Linked DNA regions of Dinghuibacter silviterrae. The protein of the gene in region 2 binds, or shares a complex with, the protein of the main gene of each other region. Links are inferred from orthologs where the notes say so. Each region holds a gene or a part of one and is shown on either strand. Other genes may lie near its edges. The genes, in order: secY and secA.

Region 1 (14,441 bases), 1.7 Mb from region 2 along the record:
TGGGGAGCCCGGTTGTCCGGGGTGATGACGACCGTGGTGGGAAAAGAAAGGTTGCCCCTGGTAAGCGACATCACCAGTTCGTTGACCTTATAGTCAGGATTGTATGCAAAAGACTGGCCCTTCCAGGTAACCCTCCCCCGGTTTTCCGCGTTAAACCGCACCGAATAGAATTTTTGCCCCATGTAAGCCGCCACCCGGGGATCTTCGTAGGTGTTCTTTTCCATCACCTTGCACCAGTAGCACCAGTCGGTATAAATGTCCATGATGATGACCCTGGGTTCGCCCTTGCTCCGGTCCTGGGCTTCCTGGAGGGAGAGCCAGGGGACGGAGGTCCTTGCCGCCGGCGCGGCGGCGGGCGACCCGTTCGCGGGGCCCGACGCTGGCGCGGGGCGGCCCGTCCAGAGCATTATTCCGGCGATGGCGATGAAAGTTGCCTTTACCATTTACTTTTGCGTATGCGCTGCACAAACCTACAGCAATTTTCCACCCAACCGGAAGCGTTATGCAAAAAATAATAGTGGCCGTTACCGGGGCGAGCGGTAGCATCTATGCCAAGGTGCTGCTCGACAAACTCGTGCAGATGAAGGACCAATGGTCGGCCCTGGGCGTGGTCATGACAGAGAACGCCAAACAAGTCTGGGAAACCGAAATGGGCGACGACAGCTACCGCAGTTATTCCCTCCCCTTTTATACCCAAACCGACTTCCTGGCACCCTTTGCCTCGGGGTCCGGGCAGTACCAGACCATGATCGTCGTCCCCTGTTCCATGGGGACCCTCGGCCGGATCGCCTCGGGGACCAGCAATGACCTCATCACCCGTGCCGCGGACGTCGTCCTCAAGGAGCGCAGACGGCTGATCTGTGTCATCCGGGAAACCCCCTATAACCTCATCCATATCCGGAACATGGAAACGGTCACCCTGGCCGGCGGGATCATTTGTCCGGCCACGCCTTCCTTTTATAGCCGGCCCACCACCCTTGCCGAAGCTGCAGGAACGGTGGTCGACCGGGTTTTGGACCTGGCGGGGTTGCGCGTGGATACGTTCCGCTGGGGCGGGGCCTAGCGGCGTTCACGCCGAAGGCGCGGCCGCGAGGCGCCACGGGCGCGGGCCTATTGGTCGCTGGCCTCGGCCATCCCGAGCTCTCCCGGCTTCTCATACACCTGAACCGTCAGGTGCCATTCCGGCATGGTATAGGACAGCAGAAGCTGTACCCGCACCTTGTGAAACTCCTCCCCCGCGGGATCCAGGGTAAATTCGATGCTGTTGGTCTGTTTGGTCTCGTCGGCCTGGTGGAATCCGCCCTCCAGCTTATACACGACGCCCGGGTGCAACCGGGTGATGCGCGCGTGGTGAAGCGCGTCGTAGGTCTCCTGGTACGCTTTTTTGGCCTGGTCGAAGTCGTCGATGACCGGCAGGTCCGCTTTCCAGCAGGCCGTCGTGTCCCCAGGCGTGTTAAAGACCGAGATTGTGCAGTTGTCGGCCCCCTTCAGCTGGAGCAGGGAAGCATAGTCGATGGCTTCGGGATTGTTGGCTAAGAGGTCCCCCTTCAGGTGAGCCAGCCGCGTCGGCATTTCGGAGATCACCCGCTCTACCGCATCGGTCAGGGTGAAGGAACCGGACGTTTGGGCAAACACCGGGCATAGCGGTGCCCCCAGGAGGAAGCAAAGGAGTAATTTTTTCATGGAACGGAATTGTGCACTGAAAGATACACAATTCCGCGGAATAACTAACGTGGGGGTATAACCGAAGGTCGCCAGACGCTGTCGGCGCGCCGCTGGCGCTTAGCGCAAGTCTACCACATCCACCCCCGGATACTTCTTCTGATCGAAGACGAAGTCCTCGTCCTTCACGGCGGGGCTGTTGGGGGTAAAGCTGTTGAGGGTGTAGGTAAAGTGGGTCCCGTTCTTTTGGAAGACCTTGGTGCTGACGATGTTCTTGGTCAGCCTGCTGACGTACACCAGCACCTTGAAGAAGGGTTTGGTTTTATCGTTCGGCGTCAGCTCGATTTCCTGGGCGCTTTTGCCGTTGACGGGGACGGTCCCGTTGAGCTTGTAGAGATAGTCTTTGTCGTAGAAATTGGTCAGGAGGGTCTGGGGGGTGATGGCGTGGGCCGTGGGGTCAACCTTGTCGATCTTTACCTCGTTGGAGGATTTGTCATACGACCAGGTATTGTTGCCGTCGCAAAAGATCTCCTGGCCCGGCAGCGAAATACGATACTTGGTGCCTTTCATGGCAACGGTCCCGGTTTTCTTCCCGTCCACTTTGCCGTCGGCGTTTTCGATGGTCAGCGTAAATCCGGCTTTCACACTCTGGTAGCCCTTGAACCTGGTGCTCACCTGGTCCAGCAATTTCTTGGCGTCGGGGTCGCTTTGGACGGACGGACCACCAAGGGCGGGCGCCTGGGCGTGGACAGCAAGGAAAGAAGACAACACAATAGCAAGAGTAGTAAAAAGATATTTCATGTGCGCAAAGGTATTCATAGTTTGACTACCAAATGGGAGCGGGGTTGGGAAAATACGGGGCTTTTAAGAAATTTTTGACGAGCGGGCCACCGGGCCGCGGCGGCGAGGCGGCGCATTGCCGCCTCGGGGCCTTATTGTTGTAAATAGTCTTCCAGCTCCATCATCGTCTTCATCAGGACCTCCCTCGGCTTGCTTCCCTGGCTGGGTCCGACGATGCCGGCGGCTTCGAGCTGGTCCATGAGGCGGCCGGCCCGGTTGTAGCCCAACTTCATTTTCCGCTGGATCAGGGAGGTGGATCCCTGCTGGCTCTGCACGATCAGCCGGGCGGCTTCGTCGAAGTACTGGTCCCGGTCACCGATGTCGAAATTCCGGCCCTCCTCGTCTTTTTCATCCACGTATTCCGGGAGACGGAAGGCTTCGGGGTAGCCCCGTTGTTCACCGATAAAATCCGTTACTTTTTCCACTTCGGGGGTGTCCACAAAAGCACACTGTAAACGGACGATCTCCCCGTTAAACGATATAAGCATATCGCCCCGGCCGATGAGCTGCTCGGCGCCCCCTGCGTCGAGGATGGTCCGGCTGTCGATCTTGGACGACACCTTGAAAGCGATACGGGCGGGGAAGTTGGCCTTGATGGTCCCCGTGATGATGTTCACCGACGGGCGCTGGGTGGCGATGATGAGGTGGATGCCCACGGCGCGCGCCAGCTGGGCGAGACGGGCGATGGGCATTTCGACTTCTTTGCCGGCGGTCATGATCAGGTCGGCGAACTCGTCCACGACCAGCACGATAAAGGGCAGATATTGGTGCCCTTTTTCGGGGTTCAACCGCCGTTTGCTGAATTTCTCGTTGTATTCCCTGAGGTTCCGGCAACCGGCTTCCTTGAGCAGGTCGTACCGGTTGTCCATCTCGATACACAGAGCGTTCAGGGTGTGGATGACCTTTTTGGTGTCGGTGATGATGGCTTCCTCTTCTCCCGGTAACTTGGCCAGGAAGTGCCGCTCTATGGTCCGGTAGATGCTCAGCTCCACCTTTTTGGGGTCGACCAGGACAAACTTCAACTGGGAGGGATGCTTCTTGTACAAAAGGGACACCAGGATGGCGTTCAAACCCACCGACTTACCCTGACCGGTAGCCCCCGCCATCAGGAGGTGAGGCATGGACGCAAGGTCCACTATAAAGTTCTCGTTATCAATCTTTTTCCCAATCGCTATGGGCAGGGCAAACGAATTGTTCTGGAACTTCTCCGAAGACAGCAATCCTTTCATGCCGACCACCGTCTTTTTGACGTTGGGCACTTCGATCCCGATCGTTCCCTTCCCGGGGATAGGAGCGATGATGCGGATACCCAGGGCAGCAAGGCTAAGGGCGATGTCGTCTTCCAGGTTTTTGATCCTCGAAATACGCACACCCGCCGCCGGTACGATCTCGTACAGGGTTACGGTGGGGCCCACGGTGGCGGCTATCCGCTGTATGGAAATGTCGTAGTTTTTGAGGGTATTGATGATCTGCTCCTTGTTGGTTTCCAGCTCACGGGGGTCCTGCACGATCTTTTCGCTCCCGTGGTTGTCCAGCAGGTCCAGGGAGGGATATTGATAGTCGCGGAGGTCCAGGACGGGATCGTAAGCGTCGAGTGTTTCGATGGGTTTGCCCGTGGTGACGGGTTCCTCGGGGATGTCGTCCGCAGACGGCTTGATTTCCAGCGTCAGATCGCTGGGCGGCGGCACAGGACGGTGAATACCGCGGGGCGGCGGGGGCGAAGAGGGCGCAGGCGGGGGCGGGGCCGCGGGTGGGAGCCCGGCCTCGACCTCTTCCTCGAATTCCTCTTCCTCGATGTCATCCTCGTCGTCGTCATCGTCGTCGCTATCGTCGTCGTCTTCTTTTTCCACCAAAATAAACTCCGGCTCTTCTTCAGCTTCTTCCTCCGGCACCACGATCATCGGGGCGTCACCTTTTAAAGTGTTCTTTTTACCTTTTTTCCCCGCAATAAAAAGCTTGGCGCCATCGTCCTCCGGGGCAGCGGCAGCGTTGGCCGCAGGAGCCGCGACCGGCGAGGGCGCCGCGTCAGAAGCCGGTGCTTCCTTGGGCACGCGAGGCTTTCTGGCCGGTAGCTTGAACACCGGGTTAAACCTCCAGATGACATACACAAAACCCCCGACAAGGATCAGGATCGTCGTCCCCAGCTTCCCCAGGAACCCCTCCAGCCAATCGCTGACGAGGGTCCCCACACCACCTCCATAGGGAAAGGACCAGGAAGAAAAGAAAAAACCCAGCGCCGTGGAAAGGAAGAACAAACCCACCAACAGGTATTTCAGGTTCCGCGCAATGGAAAAAATCTTGTGCCCGAACAGCAGGTTCGCGCCGATGACCCAAAAAGTGGAGCAAAAAAGATACGAAGCCAGCCCGAACCCTTTGTAAATAAAAACGTGGGAAATGTATGCCCCCAGCGAGCCTAAGAGGTTGGCGATGTGGAGGTCGTTGGGTTTCAAGATGGCCAGGCCGCTTCTGAAGATCTCATCCTGGTCTTCCTTCCAAGTAAACAGATAGGAGGTGAATGCAATAAAAAGGAACACCCCTGCCAGGAGCAGGGCGATCCCTATGATCTTTTGGGTGCGCTCGTCCCTGACCAGCTCCTTAACGGGTACCTTGACGTCCTTTTCGGGCAGCAATTGCGCTGGAGAGGGTTCTTCCTTCTTAGGGTCTTTTTTCGGAGATTTCAACCGGTTACCAGCCATAGGCACAAAGATAATGACTATCTTGAAAGGTAATATTTTATGCTGTTCCATTCGGGGTGTCATCGGCTATTCTTCCTCTGTCTCATCCTGGGGCTATTCCCCCTTTTTACCCGGGCACAAGACACCCTCAGAACGAGCCATGTCGACGACGCGTTGCACATCGACAGTGCCATCGGGATCTATGTCGACACCGCTGAGAAAGTCACCCCGGCAATGCTCCCGCGGCTTTCTTATGACACCGCCCTGATCACGCGGTTCACCCAGGGTGTACCCACCAATGTGGTCAGTCTCCCCTTTTACTGCCGGTTTACCTTGATCAACGACCAGGACTCCAGCAGGTCCTTCTATTTTTTCCCCGGATATTACTTCCGGAATATCGTCCTGTACAAGGACAGCGCAGGGCAGGTCGTCACGCTTCCCGAAATCCGTCCATCTCACGGAGAGATGGGCTGCCGGCGGTTTTCCATCGACGCCCGTACCCAAACCACCTTCTTTTTCAAAGGCAACCTGATCAAGGCCAACACCAACTGGATGGCCCCCGCACTGATCGAGCCACGCTTTCTCACCAACTATTTCAAGATCCTCCGGTTCAACGCCGTGCAGCTCAACGTCGTGACCTTTGTCTTTTGCGGCATCCTGCTGATGATGATCATTTATTCCTTCACCAATTTCACCCAGAACCTGCGGGGAGAATACCTTTTCTACGCCTTGTACGGGTTGTGCATGACGACCCTGTTCTTCATCAAGGCGTTGTTTTATCGTGAAGACCAACCCTTTTATTTCTTTTTCGAGGAGTATTTCGACTACGTCATACAAGTCTCGGGGTACTATTGCTACATCAGTTTTACACGCCACCTGCTCGACACCCGGACCAACTACCCCGGGCTTGAAAAGGCCTTCCGTACCGCCGGCAACCTGCTGCTCCTGTTGCTGGCCGTCTACTCCGTCGTGTATTTCAGCGGCGGTCCCTACAAAGTCATGAACTCCATCGAAAACGGCGGCAAGTATTTCCTCATGGCCCTGGGCATCTTTTATGTCATCGTCGGTTTTGCGCAAAGGGACAAGCTCATGAACTACCTGCTGGCCGGTAACCTTGCCGTGCTGGGGCTTGCCGTAACCTCGCAATGCATCATCGTCTTCAAGGTCCGCTTTACCTATACCAATTCCTTTTTCAACCAGGCCCTTTTCTACTATGAGCTTGGCGTCGTGCTCGAACTGGTGCTTTTCCTGGCGGCGCTGGCCTATAAGAATAAAGACGAGCTCATCGAAAAAGTCAAGATCGAACAGGCCATGAAGCTCGAACAGGAAAAAAAGGAATTCGAGACAAAGCTCGCCATTATCCAGGCCCAGCAAGACGAACGGAGCCGCATATCCGCCGACATGCACGACGAGCTTGGGTCCGGTGTCACTGCGATCCGGCTGATGAGCGAGCTTGCCAAAAGACGGCTACCCGCACAGTCCGTCCCGGAGATCGAAAAGATCTCCACCTCCGCCGGGGAACTCATGGACAAAATGAACACGATCATCTGGTCCATGAACGCCACCAACGACTCCGTGGCCAACCTCGTTGCCTATATGCGGGCTTTTGCGATCGAGCTGTTTGAAAATTCCTCCATGGTTTGCCGGGTGGAGGTACCCGAATATATCCCCGACATCGAGATCAGCGGGGAGAAACGGCGGAATGTCTTCCTCGTCGTCAAGGAGGCCCTCAACAACGCCATGAAGCATTCCAAAAGCGACCGCCTGGAATTGCGCATCCGGCTGGAAGACGAGCTCCACATCGAAATACACGACTTCGGCCAGGGCATCCAGACTGAAAAAATGCGTCAGTTCTCCAGCGGCCTCACCAACATGCAACGGCGCATGGAGACCATCGGGGGAACCATCTGGTTCAAGAATGAGAAGGGGACGACGGTCGGGCTAAGCTGTCCCTACTAGCGCTTCAGGAACCCGAGCAGCATGCACACCCACCCATAGATAAAGAAGAGCCCGCCGATCGGCGTCAGCACCCCCGCAGGCCCCAGCGACCCACCGTTGATCTTGAGCAGGGTGATCGCATATAACGACCCGCTGAAGAGCACGGTGCCGATAATAAACCCCCACCCCGCCCGGGTCATCCAGGCCGAAGGAAACTGCGCATATACGATCCCCGTTAGCAAGAGCGCCAACGCGTGATAAAACTGGTATTCCACGCCCGTATGGAAGACCCCCACGGTGGCCTCGTCCGTCATGCGTTTGAGGGCATGCGCGGCAAAGGCGCCCAGCCCCACGGAAAGGGCGCCGAGAAGGGCGCCCGTGATTAAGAATGTCTTTTGCATTTATCCAGGATTTTCTTGAAGTTCTCGTCGGTCAGGTAAGGCGTGTAGAAGTGATATACGCAGCGGTGGTAAAACGGCTCGCGTTCCGCCAGTTTCCCTTCTATAAAACCCGCGAGGGTATCCGCATTGGTATGCGCGATCACCGGCCGGTGCCCGAGCTCCGGCAGCAAACGCTCCACCAGCGCTTCCAGCGGCGTCTTCAACCAGATCGTAATCCCCGCTCGCGACATGCGCTTCATGTTGTCGTGAAAACACGGTGTCCCGCCCCCGCAGGCAATGATGGCATTGCTTTTTGAACACATCCGCGCCAGCGCGTCCCGCTCGATCCTCCGGAACGCCGGCTCCCCCTTTGTTTTGAAAAGCTCGCTGATGGTCATTCCTTCCTGCCGCTCGATCACGTCATCGAGGTCGTGGAATTCCAGGTCAAAAGCCGTTGCCCACCGGCGTCCCCAGTAGCTTTTGCCGGACCCCATAAAACCGTTTAGGAAGTAAAGCATGGGCGCAAAGATACAAAAAGGGCGCGCGGCCACACAAAAAAGGCGAGCCACTAGGGCTCGCCTTGGTTATGACGTTCTCGTAAAATACTACTCAGCCTTCGGAGCTTCGTCGTTTTGGTCGAGCTTCTTGCGGAGTTCGGCCAGGACACCCAGGTCACCAAGGGTCGTCTTTTCAACCCGGCTCTGGATGTTCTTAACGGCTTTCTTCGTCCTTTCCTGGTCGGCGCGGGCTTCCTTGCGGGCAGCCTCTTTCTCATCGTGCTTCGACTGTTCCCAGATACGCGCGTGGCTGACCACGATGCGCTTCTCGTTGCGGTCGAACTCGATCACCATGAACTGAGAAGTTTCTTCGGCGCCGATGCTCTTGCCGTCCTCTTTCGCCAGGTGGCGGTTGGGGGCAAAACCTTCGAGACCGTAGGGCAACTGAACGATGGCGCCCTTGTCGTCCTTCTTCACAACGGTACCTTCGTGGATGGTGCCGATGGCAAAAGTATCTTCGAGGGCATTCCAGGGATCTTCTTCCAGTTGTTTGTGACCCAGTTGGAGTTTCCGGTTGTCCTTGTCGATCGACAGGATCACCACGTCGATGCGGTTACCCGTGCGGGTATACTCGCTGGGGTGGTTAAAGCGCTTCAGCCAGCTCAGGTCGCTGATGTGGATCATGCCACCGATACCGGGTTCCAGCTCCACGAATACGCCATAGGGGGTGATGTTCTTCACCATGCCGTTGTGACGGCTGCCCTGCGGGTATTTGATCTCGATCGTCGCCCAGGGATCTTCGCTGAGTTGCTTGATGGACAAGCTCATCTTGCGTTCGTCCTTGTTCAGCGTCACGATCTTCGCGCTGTGCTCGTCGCCCAGCTTGAAGAATTCCTTCGCATTGATGGGGTTGTTTGCCCAGGTGATCTCGGATACGTGCACCAGGCCTTCCACACCGGGGAGGATTTCCAGGAATGCACCGTAGTCTTCGATATTCACTACGCGGCCCTTGACGATTTCGCCTTCGCGGATGTGCTCAGGCAGCGTATCCCAGGGATGCGGGGTGAGTTGTTTGAGACCGAGGCTGATGCGCTTCTTCTCGTCGTCGAAGTCCAGGACCACCACGTTGAGCTTCTGGTCCAGTTTGAGGACTTCGCTCGGGTGAGAGATACGGCCCCAGCTGATATCGGTGATGTACAGGAGACCGTCCAGGCCACCGAGGTCCAGGAATGCCCCGAAATCGGTGATGTTTTTGATGGTCCCTTCGAGTACCTGTCCTTTTTCGAGTTTGCTGATGATCTCGGCGCGTTGTGCTTCGATATCGCTTTCGATAAGGGCTTTGTGGGAAACCACGGCGTTCTTGATCGCTTCGTTGATCTTAACGACCTTGAACTCCATCGTCTTGCCCACGAACTGGTCGTAGTCGGTGACGGGTTTGACGTCGATCTGCGAGCCCGGCAGGAAGGTTTCCATACCGTACACGTCGACGATCAGACCGCCCTTCGTTTTGGAAGTCACCACGCCGGTAACCACTTCGCCGGTGCGGTGCATTTCCACGATCTTTTCCCAGGCGCGGGTGATGCGGGCTTGTTTGCGGCTCAGGTGCAGGTGACCGTCCCGGTCTTCTTTTTCAACAACCATGACTTCCACGTCGTCCCCGATCTTCAGGTTCGACAGGTCACGGAATTCGTTGAGGGAAACCAGGCCGTCGCTTTTGAAACCGATGTTGATGACGACGTCCGTCTTGGTCATGCCTACCACGTTCCCGGTGATCATTTCACCGTCGTTGATGACCTTGAAGGTGCTGTCATACACGCCATCGTACCTTTGGCGATCTTCCTTAGGATAGGTCGACACGTTGCGTTTGTCGATGCTCCAGTCGAAATCGTCGTGTGCGGTATCGAACTGGGTCGGTACGGGTACTTTTTTTGTCGCTGTAGCCTCCTGGACGGGAGCCTCCTGTACATCAGCGTTTACGGGGTTTACAATTTGTTCTTCTGACATAAATTTTTATTTCGGACTGCAAAAGTACGAATAATTGGGGGAAAAAGAAAGGGCCCTTCCGGGCCGGGCAGGCGTTCGCCGTTCAAGGTACATTGTAAAAAAATGTAGCCGTTCTGAAGAATCAGAACGGCTTGTTGCAATCATAACCCTCAGCTAACATAATGATTAGCTAAAAAGTTGAAATAAGTTTACTAATCAGAGCCTTGACTGGGAAATTACCCCTGGAACATACATACGTATAAATACCTGGTTTGGATTTCGGGGAATAAAAAAAGTTCACCTATGGCTAAGTGGCTGCAAATCAGCGATGGCGCGGGCGGCCACGAAACCGCTTGTCCAGGCGTGTTGAAAATTATAGCCACCGGTGATGCCATCTACGTCCAGAATTTCTCCGGCAAAATACAGCCCCGGCACCCGCCGGCTTGCCATGGTCTGGGGATCTACCTCCGCCAGGCGGATGCCACCGCAGGTGACAAACTCTTCTTTAAAGGTGGTCTTCCCCTTTACCGTCAGCTCCAGCGCGCAAAGATGTCGGATAAACACGTTTTGGGCCGCTGCGGGCAGGTCTCCCCAGCGCATCCCGTCGGGTATCCCGCCCGACGCCGCCAGGAACTGCCAAAGCCGTTGCGGAAGCCCCCACAGGCTTCGTTTGGTCACCGCCTGGCTGCCCTGCTCTGCACGCATTTGCTGAAAAAGCGACCGTACCTCGTCCTGCGTATGGGCCGGCACCCAGTTGATCAACAATGTAAAGTCATACGCTTTGTCCGCCAGCTCGCGGGCACCCCAGGCACTCAGCCGCAGGACCGCCGGGCCGCTGCAACCCCAGTGCGTGATAAGGACGGGGCCGCGTTCCACGAGCTTGCTCCCCGCGATCTTCACTTGCGCATCCGGCACGCTGACGCCCATCAGCTCTGTAATGGGATGCCCCGGCATATTGAACGTAAACAGCGAGGGGAGCGGCGCCTCGATCGTGTGGCCGAGGGCCTCCAGCCAGGCAAACGACGCGGCCTTCGGATAGCCGCCGCATGCGATGAGGACGGCGTCGGCGTCCAGGGGGCCGCCGGAAGTGTCGAGAAGAAAGCGCCGGTCTTCGCGTCGCATCCCCCGCACCTCGCGGTTCAGCAGGATCTGCACGCCATACCGGTTCGCCTCGTGCACGAGGCAATCGACGATGGTTTCGGAGCGGTCGGACACGGGAAACATCCGCCCGTCGTCTTCCGTTTTCAGGGCGACGCCCCGCTCCCGAAACCACTCGATCGTATCTGAAGTAAAAAAATGAGCGAACGCCTTTTTGAGAAAGTTCCCGCCTCGCGGATAGCGGCGGATCATATCGGGAATGGAGAAACAGGCATGGGTGACATTACACCGGCCGCCCCCGGACACCCGGACCTTGGACAGCACCTTGGCGCTTTTTTCCAGGAGGACGACCTCCAGCCCCGGTGACAACCGGGCGGCGTTGACCGCCCCGAAAAAGCCCGCGGCGCCGCCGCCCACGACGACCAGGCGCTTATGAGAGACCGGCGCACCGCCGCTATGCGGTAACGGCCGCAGCATGCTGGTAATAAGCGGAAGCTAAGTGTGGATTCGCGGTTTCGGCCGCCTCGATCTTTGCAAAAGAAGACAGGACGTCCGCCTTGCCCCTGCGGACGCAGACGGTATGCTCGAAGTGGGCGGAGGGTTTGTTGTCCGCCGTAAGGACCGTCCAGCCGTCGTCGCTATACGTGACTTCCTTGACACCCAGGTTGATCATCGGCTCGATGGCGATCACCATCCCTTCTTTCAATTTTGCGCCCGTCCCGCGTTTCCCATAGTTGGGCACCTGGGGATCTTCGTGCAGCTGGCGGCCCACGCCGTGACCCACCAGCTCGCGGACAACGCCATACCCCCTTTGTTTTTCCGTATAATCCTGGATCGCAAAGGAAATATCTCCGACGCGGTTACCGACGTGGGCCTTTTCGATCCCTTTGTACAAAGACTGACGGGTGGCCGCCAGCAATTTCAGGATGGCTTCACCGGGGTCACCGATGGCAAATGTATAGGCGCTGTCGCCGTGAAAACCGTTTTTGTATACCCCCACATCCACCGATACGATGTCGCCATCCTTCAGCGGTATATCATTGGGAAAACCATGCACCACCGCGGCATTGACCGACATACAGGTGGCGAAGGGGAAACCCCGGTATCCTTTAAAGGAGGGTTTGGCGTCCTGGGAAAGTATAAACTGCTCTGCAATCTTGTCCAGCTCCAACGTCGTCACACCCGGGCGGATGGCTTTGGCCACCTCAGCAATCGCGTCTCCCACCAGCAAGGCGCTGACGCGGGCAAGGGCGATTTCGGGCTCCGATTTATAATGAATCATGCTTCAAAAAGTTAGGCCCGGAGGGTTACTCCGAGCCTGCAAATATCGTAAAAAATTTACTCTCCTTAAAATACACCGGTGGCACCGGTGGTCGTGGCCGTCGTGCGGCCCTGTATCCTGCCGGTCTTCATCAGGCCGTCGTACTGGCGCATCAGCAGGTGGGTTTCCACCATCTGCAGGGTGTCCAGGATAACCGCTACTTCGATCAGAAGGGAGGTTCCGCCGTAAAAGGTGGAAAACCCGGCCGTTACGTTCAGGTTCCGGGCAATACCGGGAAGGATCCCGACGATGGCCAGGAAAATGGCGCCGGGGAAAGTGATCCGGTCCATGATCGTACCGATATAGTCCGCGGTGGGTTGACCGGGTTTTACACCGGGGACAAAGCCGTTGTTGCGTTTGAGGTCGTCGGCCACCTGTTTAGGGTTGAAGATCAACGCCGTGTACAGGAAGGTAAACGCGATGACCAGGATGCTGTAGATCAGCATGTACCAGATATTCCCGTGGTCGTTGAATATCCGCGCGATCCCCGCGGTCGGCTGGAAGTTGGAGAGCAGACCGGGGATAAACATGATCGCCTGGGCGAAGATGATCGGCATCACACCGGAGCTGTTCACTTTCAGCGGCAGGAACTGGCGTGCGCCGCCGAACTGCCGGTTACCGATGATCTGTTTGGCATAGTTCACCGCGATCTTGCGGGTCCCTTGTACCAGGACGATCAGCGCCATGATGGTCAGGATCAGCAGGGCGATTTCGATCAGGAAGATCAGCAGACCGCCGCCGCCCCTCGTTTGCTTGCTCGCAAACTCCTGGGCCATGGAGGCCGGGAAACGGGCCATGATGCCCACCATGATGATGATGGACGTACCGTTCCCCAGACCCTTGTCGGTGATTTTTTCACCCAGCCACATCACGAACAGGGTACCCGCCGTCAGGAGGATCACCGTCGTAAAGGGGAAGAAAAAGGCGAAGGAAGGATAGATAGCACCCCCTGCAATCTGGGGGCTTTTCAGGTAGGCCACATAGGCACCGCCCTGGAACAGGGTCACGATGGCGGTGAGGTAACGGGTCCACTGGTTGATCTTTTTACGGCCGCTTTCCCCTTCCTTTTGGATCTTCTGGAACTGGGGCACCAGGATGGAGACCAGCTGCATGAAGATGGAAGCGGAGATATAGGGCATGATACCCAGGGCAAAAATAGATGCGTTGGAAAAGGCGCCCCCGGCAAACGAATCGAAGATACCGAGCATCCCCTTGCTGGCGTTCTGACTCAGACCGGCCAACCCTTTCGGGTCGATACCCGGCAACACGATGTAGGAACCTACCCGGAAAACAAGCAACAGCAGTAAGGTGAGGATGATCTTATCACGCAGCTCGTCAATACTCCAAATATTTTTCAGGTTCTGTATGAACTTCTTCACTGAGATGGAAATTTAAGACCAAAATAAAAAAGACGCTGGAGAGGGCGGTCACAGCGTCTAACAAATATCCGAAAATTATTTGACAATCTCCACCGTGCCGCCGGCCGCTTCGATCGAAGTTTTGGCCTTTTCGCTGACGGCATTCACCTTGAAGGTCAGCTTGGCGGACAGTTCCCCGTGACCCAGGACCTTCACCAGGTCGGTGCGGGTGACGAGACCGTTCATATAGAGATTCTCCAGGGAGAATTCTGTAATACCGTACTTTTCAACCAGTTGGTCGATCTGGCCGAGGTTGAAGACCTTGTATTCGACCCTATGGGGATTTTTGAAACCCCGCTTGGGCAAACGACGCTGGATCGGCATCTGGCCGCCTTCGTGCCCGGTCTTGTTCTGATAACCGGTGCGGGCCTGTTGACCTTTATTACCCTTCGTGGAGGTACCACCCTTGCCGGAGGCTTCCCCGCGACCTAAACGTTTTTCCTTGTGCGTAGCGCCTTCAGCAGGCTTCAGATTGTGCAGTTTCATCTTCTTGTGATTTTTAACTTACGGGGAATCACCCCTCGCTTTTTGAAAAATCGGCCGCGCGAAGCGCGCGCCGGCGGCCTTAGGCCAGTTCTTCCACCTTTACCAGGTGCGTTACCTTGCGGACCATACCCAGGATCTGGGGC
Region 2 (15,507 bases):
TTGGAAGTCAACCCCAATACGGTGATGCGGACCTATGACTGGCTCCAGCAATCGGGGATCATTTACAACCAGCGCGGGATCGGTTTTTTCATAGCCCCCGGCGGTCTGCAAAGCGCGCTCGCCGTCAAGAAAAAGGAATTTATGGAAAACGACCTGCCCGTGTTCTTCCGGAACCTCTATCTACTGGGTATGAAATGGGAAGACCTGAAGGAGCCGTTTCAACAATTCAAACAACAATTTTCATCCAAATAGCCATGAAGAAAAGTAACATCATTCTGCTGGCCCTGGTCCTGGTCGTGTGCGGGACCTTTGTCTCCCTGGCGGTTGCCTTGAGGGTCAAATTCGATCACAAAGACTATAAGATAGCACAGGCCTTTGATACGGAGTTCGAGGATGTGGCCGCGGGCGCATTTTCCGTCATAGAGGCGGAAAACCTTGACGGAATCGAGATCAACCAGGGGGACCGGGATTCGATCGGTCTGCCCACCCGGCCGGAAAAAAGACCCTTGTATAAGGTTGTCGGGGACACCCTGAAGCTGACACCCGGCAGAGGGCCGGGCAATGACAATATCCGGTTGACCGTGCATGACTTAAAGGGCCTTTATATACACCGGGTAAACTCTTGCCATGTTTACAATATTCAAGGTGACAGCTTGTATACCCTGGTGGATGGAGGGAACGATATATCCATCGAAGGCGGCGTTGTGGGAAGCTTTCGGCTGCAATTGTCCGGTGGCGGTATCGGGGTGGACCATATCACCTGTAAGACACTGTCACTGTACGCAGACAGCGTTTCCCGGGTGAGCTTGAAAAACTGCATGATCGAGTGTGTCAGGGGGCGATGGGATGGCAGGGAGCAGGTGGAAATGGATGGAGGCACCCTGTCGTTTATTCAAAAAATCGAACGCATTCAATAGCCATGGAAAAATATATCCTCGAAACAAAAGGGTTGACCCATCATTTTGGCAAACAGCCGATCCTTACCCGCCTGGACCTGCGGGTGCCCCCGGGAAGCATCTTCGGCTTCCTGGGGCCCAACGGGGCCGGGAAGACAACGACCTTGCGGCTCATCCTGGGGTTACTGCGCAAACAGGAAGGCACCGTTCTTTTCTCCGGCCGCGAGCTGTCTGGACACCGTGTAGATGTTTTGAGCAAGGTCGGTACCCTGATCGAACAACCTTCTTTGTATGCACACCTCTCGGGCACCGAAAACCTGCAGATCTACAGGCGTATTTATGGTGCTTCCGCCGCGCGGGTGGGAGAAGTCCTCGAATTGGTCGGCCTGGCGGGTGACGCCGCCCGGAAAAAAGCGGGCCGGTACTCGCTGGGGATGAAACAGCGCCTGGCGATCGCCATCGCCTTGCTGCCCCGGCCCGAGCTGCTTATCCTGGACGAGCCCACCAACGGGTTGGACCCCGGGGGTATCGTCGAAATGCGCGAGCTCCTGCAGCGGCTCAACCGGGACATGGGTGTCACGGTGCTGGTCTCCAGTCACCTGCTCGCCGAGGTAGAGAAACTGGTCACCCATGTGGGGATCATCAACCGGGGCCGGCTCGTATTCCAGGGGACCCTGGAAGGGTTGAAGATGCTTCAGAACGGCCCCGCGGGCTGGATGATCGAAACCGAGGACCCGCGCCTGGGTCTGGGGCTGCTGACACCCCACTTTAACGCTTCCGTCTCGGGTGAGCGCGGCCTCGTGCTGAACATTACCACCCGCGAGGAGGCCGCTGCGGCGAACCGCCTGCTGGTACAAGCGGGGTTGCCGGTGTACCAGCTTTATCAACAACAGAATAATTTGGAAACCTTATTTATGGAACTTACACACGCAGCCGTATGAGTACCTTCCTGATCAGCCTGCGGACGGAATTCATGAAAATCCGCCGCTCCAGCGCCTTTTGGCTTGTCATTGCGGGAAGTGCTTTCCTGCCCTGTATTTTCTTCTTGATGTACGTGACCAAGCCGGACGTGTTTATCAAACGCCTGGGGTCGAACCCCTGGATGGGTCACATCCTTCAAGGGTTCGAAGGGGCCTCTTTCTTCCTCTGGCCCATGTTCATCACCGTGGTGGCAAGCCTGGTGACACAAATCGAATACCGCAACAACACCTGGAAACAGGTGCTTGCCTCTCCCCTGAAGCTGGGGGACGTGTACTTCGCCAAGTACCTCGTCATCCAGTGTATGATTCTGGGCGCGTATATGTTGTTCGACCTCGAAATGATGCTGTCCGGTCTTGCCGCGGAGGTATTTTACCCGGGTTATACCTTTGCCCACCACCCCGTGCCCATCCGGGCGATCCTCCAACTGGACGCCAAGTCCTTTATCGCGATCCTCGGGATGACCACGATCCAGTATTGCATTTCCCTGCGCTTCAAGAACTTCATCGCCGCCATCGGAACCGGCCTGGCGTTAATCATCGCGGGCCTCATCATGATCCCCTGGGACAAGGTGGTCTATTTCCCCTACGCCTATTCCGCCCTCTCGTTTATGCGTGGCAGCGCCACCGGCGATTTCAAAATCCTCAAGCACGAGTACTGGTCGCTCGGCTACTTTGCCGTATTCCTGTTGGGCGGGTTTGCCGATTTCGTCTTCCGCCGCGAGCGCGGATAAGGGTTCTCCGGTTTCCGGTTGACCCCGGTGCACCTACCGTAACCACCTTGAGCGTCCCGCAAAGGGGTATGTCCATTTACCTCTTTTCCGCAGAAGAACTGAACGACGCCAATCGCTCTTAACCTCTGCGGAAAAGAGGTAAATGGACATACCCCTTTGCGGGACTAGCGGGTCGGTCTGGGACCGGGCGGGTACTACTTGGGTTTGATTTTGATTAGATTATTAGACTTCGGCATTCGCCCCGAGCCACGCCATGGTCCCCACGCCGATGGAGATGGCGCGCTCGTCGATGTTGAAGGTGGGGGTGTGGACGCCGGAGGTGAGGCCGAGGGATTCGTTGCGGGTACCCAGGCGGAAGAAGCAGCCGGGGATGACGTGGGTGTAGTAGGCAAAGTCTTCCGAGGCCATCCGGAGTTCCGTTGTCTCGACTTTGGCGTCACCGAGATAGGTGGCTGCGAGCGCCTTGTTTTTCTTTGTAAAGGCTTCCTGGTTGTAGAGTACCGGATAGCCGACGTCGATGTGCAGGTCGAGTTCTCCGCCCATGCTGTGGACGAGACCGGTGGCTTCCCGGCGGATGAGGTCGTGGGCCTTGAAACGCCATTGTTCGTCCATGGCGCGGAAGGTACCCATGAGCTTGACCTCCGAGGGAATGACGTTGGTGGTATGACCGCCTTCTATGGAACAGATGGAAAGGACCGAAGGGGAGAAGGGGTCCCGGTTCCGGCTGATGATCTGTTGCAGGGCCACCACGAGGTGGGAAGCGATGAGGATGGTATCGGTGGTCAACTGGGGGGTAGCGGCATGGCCGCCCTTGCCCCGGATGGTCATATAGATTTCGTCGGCGCTGGCCATGACCATGCCCGGGCGGAAACTGAGCAGACCGGTGTCAAGCACGGGGTGGACGTGGAGTCCGATGATTCCTTGCGGCTTGGGGTTTTCCAGCGCGCCTTCCTTGATCATCAGGCTGGCGCCGCCCGGGTTTTTTTCTTCGCCGGGTTGGAAGATGAGTTTGACGGTGCCCTCCCACTGGTCCCTGGTCTCCTGCAGTATTTTAGCGGCGCCCAACAGACAGGTGGTATGGACGTCGTGTCCGCAGGCATGCATCACGCCCTCATGGGTGGATGTATACGGGACCTGGTTGGCCTCTGTGATGGGCAGGGCGTCCATATCTCCCCTGAGCGCGATCACCCGTTTGGTGGGGTTTCGCCCTTCGATCAGCCCTACGACGCCGGTGACGGCCATTACCTGGAACGGAATGCCCCAGGCCTTTAGCCGGTCCTGTACAAAGGCGGAGGTTTGGAATTCCTGGTAGCTCAGCTCCGGGTGGGCGTGCAGGTGGTGGCGGATGGCAATAAATTCATCCGAATATCGGTCGGCTAGTTGTTGGATTTTCTCGCGTAGCATAGTTACATCGGGCTGTTGTCAGTCGCCTCTTTGAGCCATTCCGGCTTTGGTTCGATAGCAGAGGGGATCACAAAGCTCCCCGGGAATTGTTTGTTGAGCTGCTGGAGCCCGGCGTCGGCTTCCTCCCGGTCCCTGAAATTACCCAGGCGGACCTTGAAATAGGGTTCCTGGTAGAGCAGGTATACTTTTTCTTGCGGGAAAAGCTGGAGCAGCCGGGTTTTGGTGGTAATGGCTTCCGAGCGGTCGGTGGTGTTGAGCACCTGTATGCGGAAGCCATGGGAGTATTTCCGGGTCAGGTTGACCTTTTCATTGTAGTCCGCCTGTTTCCTGATCAAAAGGTCTGTACGGGTATCCCGCGCGACGATAATGGTGCCCCCGCCGATGGTGTCCGTGCGGAAGGCGGGCCCCCCGGGCGAAGCGCCGGCCGCCGCCTGCGCAGCCACACCGGTGGCGGCCAGCAGCATCGGCAAAAGAAGCGCAATTCCTGCTTTGGGCATAACGGAAGAATTATGAGGGTTGAACGATGGCCACTCCGGCGCTCGTTCCTATACGGGTCGCGCCGGCGTCGATCATCGTTTTGGCCTGGGCGAAGGTACGTATTCCGCCCGAGGCTTTGATATGCACGGATGAAGGTAGGTGTTTTTGCATGATTTCCACCGCCTCCACCGTAGCCCCCGTTTCGGCGTAGCCGGTGGACGTTTTCAGGTAGTCGATCCCCGCGGCCCCATAAAGCTCGCAACAACGGATCAGCTCATCCCGCGTAAGGACACCGCTTTCGACGATTACTTTTAAGACCTTCCCCTTGCCATGGACCAGGGGGAGGATGGTGCCGATTTCGCCGGCCAGGTATTCCCAGTCGTTGTTTTTGAGGGCCACAAGGTTGATGACCATGTCGAGTTCGTCGGCCCCGTCAACGATGGCGAGTAAGACCTCGGAAACCTTTGCTTCTATGGCCGAATACCCGAAGGGGAAACCGATGACCGTGGCGGTCTTTACGAGCGAACCTTCGAGCAGGGACCTGGTCCTCCGGACAAAAGGCGGCGGGATACACACGGCGGCGAAACCGAACGTCCGGGCTTCGGCGCACAGCCTGTCGGCGTCCGCCAGCGTGAGGGTGGGTTTCAGCGCCGTGTGATCGATGTACGAGGCGATGTTATGCATCCTTCCCGTGACAGTTCTTGAATTTTTTTCCGCTACCGCAGGGGCAAGGGTCGTTACGGCCTACTTTGGGGCCGACCTTTACCGGCTCCGGTTTGGGCGCGGGTCCCGCGGGATCGTAATATTCGGGTTCCCCGGGATGTCCCCCCGTGGGCCCGCTGGTGACCAGTTCGTCTTTCCGCTGGCGCAGTTTGCTGAGGTCCACTTTCGGCGGCTCCTTCATCTGGGGCGGGCGCTGTGTGGGTGATTCAGAGACGATGTTGGCGTGACAAAGGAAAGAGACGATGTTCTTATTGAGCTCCGTATCCATTTGTTTGAAGAGGCTAAAGGCCTCCACCTTATATATAACGAGCGGATCTTTTTGCTCGTATACCGCACTTTGCACGCTTTGTTTGAGGTCGTCCATCGCCCGGAGGTGTTCTTTCCACGAGTCGTCGATCATGTTCAGGGTGATCGTCCGCTCCAGGGAATTCATAAGTTCCTTGCCACCGGTGTTGAGGTTCTTTTGCATGGAGCTGAGTACCTGCATACCCCTCTTCCCGTCGCTAAAGGGCACATAGACGTTCTCGATGTGCGGCCCCTGCTTGCTATGGATGGACTGGAAAACGGGTAAGGCGTGTTTGCTGACGTCGGCGCTCTTGGCGAAGTAGTTAATCCTGGCTTCTTCATAGAGCTGATCGGACAGCTTTGCGTGGTCGACACGCGTAAAAGACTCTGCGTCGATATGGGTATCGATGGCGAAGTCCATGATGGAACCCATCTTGAAACCCTCGTAGTCGTTGTTCTCCTTGAAGGAATTGACGAGCCCCTCGGCGCAGCTGTAAAAGGCATTGTCCAGGTCGAGGGCCAGGCGCTCCCCAAAGAGGGCGTGGTTCCTCCGCGCGTAGATGACCCCGCGCTGCTTGTTCATGACGTCGTCGTATTCCAGGAGGCGTTTGCGGATACCAAAGTTGTTCTCTTCGACTTTTTTCTGGGCGCGTTCGATCGACTTGGTGATCATGCTGTGCTGGATCACCTCGCCTTCCTTGTACCCCAGCTTGTCCATAATGCCGGCGATCCTGTCGGAGCCGAACATACGCATCAGGTCGTCTTCCAGCGACACGAAGAACTGGGAGGAACCGGGGTCGCCCTGACGGCCGGAACGGCCCCTGAGCTGACGGTCGACGCGGCGGCTTTCGTGGCGCTCGGTACCGAGGATGGCCAGGCCACCGGCATCTTTAACGCCGGGTCCGAGCTTGATGTCGGTACCGCGGCCCGCCATGTTGGTGGCGATGGTGACGTTCCCCGCCAGACCGGCTTCGGCCACCACCTGGGCTTCCCGGGCGTGTTGTTTGGCGTTAAGGACGTTGTGCGGAATATTTTGCTGGCGGAGCATCCGGCTCAGGAGTTCGGACACTTCCACCGAGGTCGTACCGACCAGGACCGGACGGCCCCCCTCGCGCAGCTTTGTAATCTCTTCGATGACGGCCTTGTATTTCTCGCGCTTGGTTTTGTAGACCAGATCCTCGGCGTCCTTCCGGATGACGGAGACGTTGGTGGGGATGTTGACCACGTCCAGCTTGTAGATGTCCCAGAGCTCGGCGGCCTCTGTTTCGGCCGTACCGGTCATACCGGCGAGCTTGTGGTACATGCGGAAGTAGTTCTGGAGCGTGATCGTGGCATAAGTTTGTGTAGCGGCCTCGATCTTTACATTTTCCTTTGCTTCGATCGCCTGGTGCAGACCGTCGCTGTAGCGCCTGCCTTCCATGATACGGCCGGTCTGCTCGTCCACGATTTTGACCTGCCCGTCGATGACAACGTATTCGTCGTCCTTATCAAAAAGGGTATACGCCTTGAGGAGCTGCTGTACGGTATGAATGCGGTCGGCCTTGGCGGCGTAGTCGTTGAGCATGGATTCTTTCTTCGCCAGCATTTCCTCGGGGGCCAGACCGGAACGCTCGATGTCGGCCAGGGTCGTCCCTATGTCGGGCAAAATAAAGAATTCGGGGTCTTCACCGGACTGGGTGATCATCTGGATACCCTTGTCGGTGAGGTCCACGCTGTTGTTCTTTTCGTCTATGCTGAAAAAGAGCTCGTGGTCGACCTTGGGCATTTCCTTGGACTGGTCGGCCAGGTAGTAGTTCTCGGACTTTTGGAGCTTGACCTTGATACCGGGTTCACTGAGGAACTTGATCAGGGCGCTGTGTTTGGGCAACCCTCTCCAGGCCCGCATAAGCGCCAGGCCTCCGGACTTGGGGTCGTCGTCACCTTCGGCGAACTTCTTTTTACCTTCGTTGAGGAACTGGTTCACCACCCGGCGCTGAGCTTCGATCAGCTTGTCCACCCTGGGCTTCAGGATGTGGTATTGCTGATCGTCTCCCCTGGGGACAGGGCCGGCGATGATCAGCGGCGTACGGGCGTCGTCGATGAGGACGGAGTCCACTTCGTCCACCATGGCGAAGTGGTGTTTGCGCTGCACCATTTCGTCCGGCGACTGGACCATGTTGTCCCGGAGGTAGTCAAAACCGAATTCGTTGTTGGTGCCATAAGTAATATCGGCCAGATAGGCCTTCCGGCGTTCGGGTGTGTGCGGCGTGTGTTTGTCGATACAATCGACGGTCAGCCCGAGGAATTCGAAAAGGGGGCCGTTCCATTCGCTGTCGCGGCGCGCCAGGTAGTCGTTCACCGTTACGATATGGACGCCTTCCCCCGCCAGGGCGTTGAGGTAGGCGGGTAGGGTAGACACCAGGGTTTTCCCTTCCCCCGTGGCCATTTCGGCGATCTTGCCGGAGTGAAGCACCATGCCCCCGATGAGCTGCACGTTATAGTGCACCATGTTCCAGACGATGTCACTTCCCGCGGCATTCCAGCCGTTATTATAAATGATTTTGTCCCCTTCCAGGCGCATGTTGGCCCGTTTAACCACCAGTTCCCGGTCGAGTTCGGTGGCGGTTGCCTCCAGGGGGGTGCCGGACGCCAGGCGGCGGGCCGTTTCTTTGACGACCGCAAAAGCTTCAGGGAGGATTTCCTTGAGGATATCCTCGATCTTCTTGTCGCGTCCTTTGCGCAACTCGTCGACTTCCCCGTAGAGCGCGTCTTTTCCGTGTATATCTTCCGCAGGCAGGTCTTCGGCCCGCTGGCTGAGGGTTTGTATTTCCGCGTCAGTTTCGGCCAGGTGGGCCTTGATGCGTTCTTTGAATTCCTGGGTTTTATGGCGAAGGTCGTCGTTGGAGAGCGTCTGATACTGGGCAAAATATTCATTGATCTTGTCCACCAAGGGTAGGAGCTCTTTTGTATCCCGCTCGCTTTTATTGCCTCCAAACAGTTTTGCTATATAGCCTAACATATACCGGTTTATATTATTTAATGAACCCTTCAAATATGGTGCTTGAACCGCTCGACAGCCATAATGACAGGAAGGCAAAGGTAATAATAAATCATGACGGGCCCTGCCTACTCACCCCCGCTCGAAACGGGTTGGCCCGCTCATCAATTTGACCAGTAGGGACGCGGGGTTTGAGCTAATTTTGACGATATAATTCGTAATTGCGAAACATAAATATGAAGAAAATTTTACTTCTGATAGTCATTGCCTTTTTAGGGTCCCGGACGGTGTCACACGCCCAGGTGGAGCCTGTGAACCCCGCCAACGCGCCCTCGGCGGGCGGCCCCATTACGGGGATCATCCGCGACTCGGTAACGAACCGGGCCCTGGAAAAGGCCGTGGTGTCCTACGTGGAAGCGGGGAAAACGGATACGGCCCACACGTTGACCGATGCCCAGGGGCGTTTTTCTTTCGAGCGCACGCCTGTGGGTGATTTTATATTGATTATCAGTTATATAGGGCATCAGACAAAGGGGGTTCAGTATCCCGCGACGATGGCCGGCAATGTGGGCATCATCCCCATGTCGGAAAAGATCAAAGAACTTGCAGAAGTGGTCATACAGGCGCCCCCGATCAAGGTGATGCAGGATACAGTGGAATACCGTGCGGATGCCTATCCTGTCCGTAAGGACGCGGTGGCGGAGGACCTGCTCAAAAAGCTGCCGGGGGTAGAGGTGGATGCCCAGGGGAATGTGACCGCGCATGGACAGACGGTCACCAAGATCCGGGTAAACGGCAAAGACTTTTTCGGTGGCGACCCCAAAATGGCCACGAAGAACATCCCCGCGGACGCCATCGACAAGATCCAGGTGATCGATGACCAGAGCGACCAGGCCAAGTTCTCGGGTTTTGACGACGGTGACCGGACCAAGATCATCAACATCACCATCAAAAAAGACCGGAACCAGGGTTATTTCGGCAGCGCCACCGCTGGCGCCGGGATTGAATCGGGGAACGAGATCAATACCCCGTATGAAGGATACCTCCGGGCTTTCCGGTTTAACAACGCCGAACAAATGGCGCTTCTCGGGAACGCCAACAACGTCAATATCCCCACGTTTAGCCAGGCCGGCGCCAGCTTTCAGGGCGGTGGCGGTCGTGGGGGTGGTGGCGGCGGAGGTGGAAGCACCTCGCCCTCGGCCAACCTGACCCAGAGCAATTCGGGGGCCCAGGGGTATAACGATGCCAAAACGGCCGGCTTCAACTACGCCAACGACCTTACACCCCACCTCACCGTTTTCGGCAGCTACCAGTATACGAAAACGCAATCTACGGTCCTTACGAATTCCTTTACCCACCTGTTGGGGGACAGTATCGCTCAACCCTATTTCAATTCGGCGTCGAATTCGCTGACCGACCAGCAAAAACACAGCGTCATGCTCAACGTCGGCTGGGGCTTCTCCCGCCACGACTCACTGTTGTTCCGCGGATCTTTCAACTATTCGACCAACATACAAAACAGCAATACCCAGACCACCTACGAAGACAGCACGCAGAAGAACCAGACGTCCAGCATCGGCCAGATCTATAAAGGGAACAATTCCACGCCCGCCACTTCCGTCACCCTGTTGTGGATGCACAAGTTTAACAAGATCGGGCGTACCCTGTCGGTCACGGCCACGGACAATCCCAGTCCCAGCACGGAAACCGATAGCAACTATTCGGTCCAGGATAACTACCTGACCAACCTTTCGGATACGATCCGGCAGGTCTCGTTTTTCAAAACCAACAACTACAGCTACAGCGGCCGGGTATCCTATACCGAGCCCCTGAGCCTGAAGTCAGGCCTGGAGCTGAGTTATGCCTACAGCAGCAGCGAAAATGTAAGCAGCAAGAACGTCTACAGCCTCGACCCCAAGATGGTGGAGACCTTCGTGGACAGCCTTAGCAACAATATGGACAATACGCTGGTCACCAACAAAGTGGGGCTGACGTTCCGGCACAAGGAGCGTAAGTTCAACTATCAGATCGGTGCGTCCCTGCAACCTACGCTCCTGGATACCAAGACGACGATCGACGATACCCTGCACCACTTTGAACAGCACGAGCTGGTCTTCGTGCCCATCGGCAGCCTGGCGTATCAGTTCAGCACCACCAAACGGCTGCGGATCTTTTATACGGGAACGTCCCAGCAGCCCACCCCCACCCAGTTGCAACCCGTGCCCGACATCACGAACCAGCAGAACATCAACCTGGGGAACCCCAACCTGAAACCGGAGTTCGACAACCATGTCGTGATCAACTATAACAATTTTGACAACCTGTCGGGCCGTGCCTTTTTCCTGAACATCAATACCAACATCGTCAACAAGAATATCGCCACCAATACCATTTACACGCCGGGGGCAAAAAATACCGTCTACTATTACATGCCCGTCAATGCCAATGGCTACTATACGGCGGGCGCCAACGCTTATTTTTCCCAGCCCTTCAACAACCGGGAGTTTATCCTGACGCTGAGCAGCAAGGTGAACTTCACGCACGACCCGGAGTACCTCAATGGCGCGCTTGACCTCGGTCAAACTTGGCAGCCCACGGAGACCATTCGTTTCGAAATGGACAAGGGCGACTGGCTGGAGGTGATCGGGGGTGCCAGCTATGCCCTCAATTCCACCTCCTATTCCCTGAAAACCCAGGGTTCCGCCGGTGGAACCAATACCCAGACCCAAACCTGGAGCCTCGCGCAGTCGGCCCGGGTAGACTTCCTGAAGATCTTCTCGTTCAGGTACGATTATATCTATACGATCCCGCAAGGGTTTTCGTCAGCCATCGGCAACAAACCCGTGACACTGATCAACGCGGTCCTGGAGAGCCGGTTTATGAACCAGCGTCTGATCGCGGCCGTGTCCGTCAACGACCTGCTCAACGAGAACGTGAATTATAACCAGACCTTCAGCAAAACCCAGGTCACACAGTCGCAGTCGAATGTGCTGCAACGGTTCGTGATGTTCACCCTCACCTACAAGCTGGCGAAGTTCAAGGGCTCCCAGGCCACCGGTGGTATGATGATGCCCCGCGGCATGCGTGGTGGTGATGGCGGTGGTGGATTTGGCGGCGGCGGTGGCGGGCGTCGCGGGGGGTAACTTAGTTTTTTGTTTTCATAAAATAGATAGTAGTGAGATGACCCGGCCTTTCTAGGCTGGGTCAATTTTTTGGCGCCATGCGTTGCGGGACCCGCTGGGGTGACTGGGGGCAGTACACCAGGGGTGCCTGGGTTAGTTTGAATAATAGGCACAGGCGGACTCGTCGCAGACGACGCCGAGAGCCTCGCAGGAGTTGTAATTGCAGGAGTACATGGGGTTGGGGCTTGTGGGCCAGCAGGCGTAGAATGTGCCTACGCCGGTGAGGCATTGCCAGAGTTGAAGCTGGCTGAGACCGCCGCGGATTTTTTTCATGTCGGCGGCGGAAAGGCGTGTGCTGGAAAGGGGGGTGTTCTTGAGCATACGATAGATTTTTAGGGTTTTTTGAAATTAGGATGCGCCGCCGCCGCAGCCGATTTCGGCGGGCTCGCAGCCGCCCGCATAGTCGCAGGTGGAAAAGCCGCAGGATCCGGCGGGGTTGGTGAGGCCGTACCAGCAGACAAAGGTGCCGCCGCAATTCCATTCGGAGGCGGCGGGAGCGACGCCGCCCATGATGTTTTTCATTTCGGCTCTTGATAGGTTGGAGGTGGGGATGGTCTGGAGCATATTGTGTTTGTTTGGTGCTTGTTTGGTAGGATTAATTAAGATAAGGAATATTTACAAAAAAGCGCTAAGTTTATTGGAACTAGCACCTTACCTATGGCCCAATCGTTTAATACCAAGCTGTCCGCAGTGGCAGCCAGCTACGCCCGGCTTCTGGGCTTGAAAATAACCGAGACGTCATTAAAGAGAGACCTGGAGGAGAATCCCTACTATCCCAGCCTCCTTGGCCTTTCGGATACCTTTGACCGGTATGGGATACCCAACGCGGCGTACAGGGTAGAAGACCTGGCGATGGCGCCGGCCCCATTTGTCGCGTATGCGCAAACGGAGGGGAATGTACGCGACTTCGTCCTGGTGACGCGTCAGGATGGGGCGTCGGTGTCGGTTGTCTATGACAAGGGTGGCAAGGCGGTTTCCCTGTCCAAAGAGGATTTCCTGAAAAAATTCCAGAAGGTGGTGTGGATGGCAGAACCGGGCGATTATCCCGGGGAGCCGGACTTTGCAGAAAAGCGCGCCAGGGAAAGGAACCTTCAGGTCAAAAAAGGAGTAGCCATAGCGGCAGCGGTCGTGGGATTGCTGGCTTTGGTATGGATGAACGGGGTTTCCCGGACGGACGCACTCCCCTATGGGTTCTTGTTGCTGACAAAACTTTTTGGCGTTGCGGTGTCGGTTTTGCTGCTCCTGTACGAAATGGGGAGCGGGGGAGACTTTGTCAAAAATATTTGCCAGGGCGGCGGGCAGAGGGATTGCGGTGCGGTGTTGGAGAGCAAGGGCGCTTCGGTGGCCGGGCTGACGTGGAGCGAAGTGGGTTTCTTTTATTTCGCGGCGACCTTATCGGGGTTGTTGTTTCCGGGTATCCCTTTCCAGGAAAAGACCTCATGGCTTTGCTGGGGTAGTTTCCTGGCCGTCTTATACGTGCCGTTCAGTATTTATTACCAGTGGAGGGTGGCGAAGCAGTGGTGTCCCTTGTGTCTGAGTGTCCAGTCCGTCCTTGTCCTGGAAGCGGTTTGGGCGTTTCTGGAGTACCAGGCACCGGTGAACGTTATAGCAGCGGTCCCCGCCGTTTTATTTTGCGCCGTCTGGCCGGTGGTGGGCTGGTTCTTTTTAAAACCCTTGTGGCGGAAGGCTAAGGACAGCGATCAATACCGGAGCTCTTTCCGGCGGCTGAGGGCCAACCCCGATCTGTTCCAGGGCTTGTTGCAACAGCAGCCCCAGGCGCCGGAGGGGTTGGAGCATTTGGGCATCGTGCTGGGCAACCCTGACGCGTCGATCAGGATCACCAAGGTGTGCAATCCATATTGCGGACCTTGTGCAAAAGCGCACCCATTGCTGGAGCAGGTGCTGGAACGAAACAGGAACGTCCAGCTCCGGATGGTGTTCAGCGCCAAGAATGACGCGAATGACAAGAAGACACCGGTGGTCAAGCATTTCCTGGCCCTGGCACGGCGGGGGGAACCGGGATTGATCCAAAAAGCGCTGGACGACTGGTACCTGTCGCCTCAGAAAGATTACGATAAATTTGCCGAAAAATATCCCCTGTCGGAAGGCGAGGGGAAGGAAGAGGCGGCCATAGAGGCCATGAGCCAGTGGTGCGAAAAGGCGGAGATCGCATTTACACCGACCCTTTTTGTAAACGGGCACCGGTTGCCGGAGGAATATGGCGCGCAGGAGTTGACGGAGATCTTTTAAAAAAATGGCCCCTTGTGAAGGGGCCTTACATTACGCGGAACAGGCGTCTGGCCCGGCACAGTTGGAATTGAGGTAAGTGCAGTCGAAGAATCCGCAGAGATTGGGATTTTCGTAAGAGCATACCTCTTGATCGGTGCAATACCACCAAAATAGAGGTGGTTCCAGGCCGCCTTTGATGCGTTGCATGTCTTCCCGGGTAAGCGCAGCCCCGGCAATGATGTTGTTCTTGTTCATGGCTGTGGGTATTTATAATAAGATAAGGATCATTTACGATATTTTAGAAGAAATATGTTCACGGTGTATCGACAGCTCAACCAGATGGACTGTGGTCCTACCTGTTTGAGAATGGTGGCAAAGTTTTACGGGAAGCACTATGGAGCGGAATATATCCGGGAGTTGATGGGCTCTAATAAGGAGGGGACCTCTTTATATGCGATCAGTGAGACGGCGGAAAAACTAGGCTTCAGGACGAGGGGGGTGCGGATCGGTCTCGAATCGCTCGCTGATGCGGCTACGTTGCCGTGTATCCTGCACTGGAACCAGGACCATTTTGTGGTATTGGTCCGGGTAAAGGGGTCGTCCATAAGGGTGGCGGATCCGGCGGCGGGTTTGCTGCAGTATACCCGGGAACAGTTCCTGGACCGTTGGGCGACGCAGGATACGCAGGAGGAAGGCCCCTCGGGGATTGCCCTTTTGCTGGAACCCGCTCCGGGTTTTTATTCGGAGGAAGGACAAAAGGAGAACGGTTTAAATTGGGGGCTGGTCCTGCGGTACTTACACAATACCAGGGGGCGTATCGTGCAGGTGCTGGCGGCACTTGGGGTAAGCTCGTTGTTGCAGCTTGCGTTGCCCTTTCTGACGCAAAGCATCGTGGACGTAGGGATCAATACCCAGAACCTGCAGTTTGTCACCATCGTCCTGATCGCCCAACTGATGCTGGTGTTTTCCCGGACGGTTATCGACTTTATCCGGAGCCGGTTGCTGCTGGGCATTTCGATGATCGTCAACCTGTCGGTTTTATCGGATTTCTGGATCAAGGTGACCAAGCTGCCGATGTCCTATTTCGACAGCCGGCATAGCGGGGACACGCTGCAGCGGCTGGGCGACAGCCGGCAAATCCAAAGCTTCCTGACCGGAAATGCACTGAATACGTTGTTTTCGATGCTCAACCTCGTCGTTTTTTCGGTGGTCCTGATCATCTACAACGTGGAGATCTTTTTCATTTTTGCCGCGGGCAGTGTGCTTTATTTCTTTTGGATAAAGACGTTTATGGGGGTAAGACGGCGGCTGAACTATAAAACCTTTCACCTGTCTGCGGGAGAGAACAACGCGACCCTGCAACTGATCCAGGGGATGCCCGAGCTAAAGCTGCATCAGGCGGAGCAGGCCAAACGCTGGGAGTGGGAAAACATCCAGGTGCGGATCTTCCGGTTGACGCTAAAAACCCTCAATTATAACCAGCTGCAACAGGCGGGCGCGGTTCTGATCAGCCAGGCCAAGGACGTTTTTATCGTTTTTGTCGTCGCGGGTGAAGTCATCCACGGCAAACTGACGTTGGGCGCCATGCTGGCGGTGCAGTACATCATTGGACAACTGAGCAGC

Evidence for each region.
Region 1: the proteins of secA (region 2) and secY are in contact, whole or in part, in a crystal structure (PDB 3DIN), measured with the Thermotoga maritima proteins. The link is inferred for Dinghuibacter silviterrae from one-to-one orthologs. Residues at the interface, in WP_004082002.1 of Thermotoga maritima: Glu261, Ala262, Arg263, Lys300, Ala301, Arg302, Thr303, Ile304, Ile305, Leu323, Tyr324, Asp325, Pro326, Val329, Ser330, Tyr333, Ile336, Lys340, Phe345, Val349, Glu363, Phe364, Tyr374, Ser375, Gly376, Gly377, Glu393, Ile395, Thr482, Ser483; in WP_004081795.1 of Thermotoga maritima: Glu108, Gly109, Glu110, Glu111, Ala236, Glu237, Arg238, Arg239, Ile240, Thr241, Ile242, Gln243, Tyr244, Ala245, Arg246, Arg247, Val248, Thr249, Gly250, Arg251, Arg252, Val253, Tyr254, Gly256, Ala257, Ser258, Thr259, Tyr260, Leu261, Pro262.

Annotation. Positions count from the first base shown.
Region 1 is NZ_SODV01000001.1:1,888,101-1,902,541, reverse strand. What follows is about bases 11,598-14,441. They hold secY (preprotein translocase subunit SecY), read right to left. Parts: upstream 13,774-14,441; coding sequence 12,421-13,773; downstream 11,598-12,420. Other genes in these bases: rpmD (50S ribosomal protein L30), read right to left, coding at 14,378-14,441; rplO (50S ribosomal protein L15), read right to left, coding at 13,849-14,298; map (type I methionyl aminopeptidase), read right to left, coding at 11,598-12,355. Outside these bases: EDB95_RS08560 (thioredoxin family protein), read right to left, coding at 1-443; EDB95_RS08555 (UbiX family flavin prenyltransferase), read left to right, coding at 503-1,063; EDB95_RS08550 (hypothetical protein), read right to left, coding at 1,111-1,683; EDB95_RS08545 (LolA family protein), read right to left, coding at 1,783-2,463; EDB95_RS08540 (DNA translocase FtsK), read right to left, coding at 2,595-5,198; EDB95_RS08535 (sensor histidine kinase), read left to right, coding at 5,238-7,136; EDB95_RS08530 (DUF423 domain-containing protein), read right to left, coding at 7,133-7,516; EDB95_RS08525 (shikimate kinase), read right to left, coding at 7,498-8,013; rpsA (30S ribosomal protein S1), read right to left, coding at 8,101-9,996; EDB95_RS08515 (BaiN/RdsA family NAD(P)/FAD-dependent oxidoreductase), read right to left, coding at 10,273-11,550; more of map, read right to left, coding at 11,528-11,597. UniProt on the Escherichia coli protein: The central subunit of the protein translocation channel SecYEG. Consists of two halves formed by TMs 1-5 and 6-10.
Region 2 is NZ_SODV01000001.1:170,899-186,405, reverse strand. What follows is about bases 4,965-8,874. They hold secA (preprotein translocase subunit SecA), read right to left. Parts: upstream 8,495-8,874; coding sequence 5,165-8,494; downstream 4,965-5,164. Other genes in these bases: EDB95_RS00820 (outer membrane beta-barrel protein), read left to right, coding at 8,710-8,874; deoC (deoxyribose-phosphate aldolase), read right to left, coding at 4,965-5,172. In the rest of the region: EDB95_RS00860 (GntR family transcriptional regulator), read left to right, coding at 1-252; EDB95_RS00855 (DUF2807 domain-containing protein), read left to right, coding at 255-917; EDB95_RS00850 (ABC transporter ATP-binding protein), read left to right, coding at 920-1,837; EDB95_RS00845 (ABC transporter permease), read left to right, coding at 1,834-2,607; EDB95_RS00840 (M20 metallopeptidase family protein), read right to left, coding at 2,830-4,011; EDB95_RS00835 (SPOR domain-containing protein), read right to left, coding at 4,014-4,508; more of deoC, read right to left, coding at 4,519-4,964; more of EDB95_RS00820, read left to right, coding at 8,875-11,616; EDB95_RS00815 (hypothetical protein), read right to left, coding at 11,749-11,976; EDB95_RS00810 (hypothetical protein), read right to left, coding at 12,004-12,219; EDB95_RS00805 (vitamin K epoxide reductase family protein), read left to right, coding at 12,313-13,905; EDB95_RS00800 (hypothetical protein), read right to left, coding at 13,936-14,139; EDB95_RS00795 (peptidase domain-containing ABC transporter), read left to right, coding at 14,194-15,507. UniProt on the Escherichia coli protein: Required for protein export, interacts with the SecYEG preprotein conducting channel.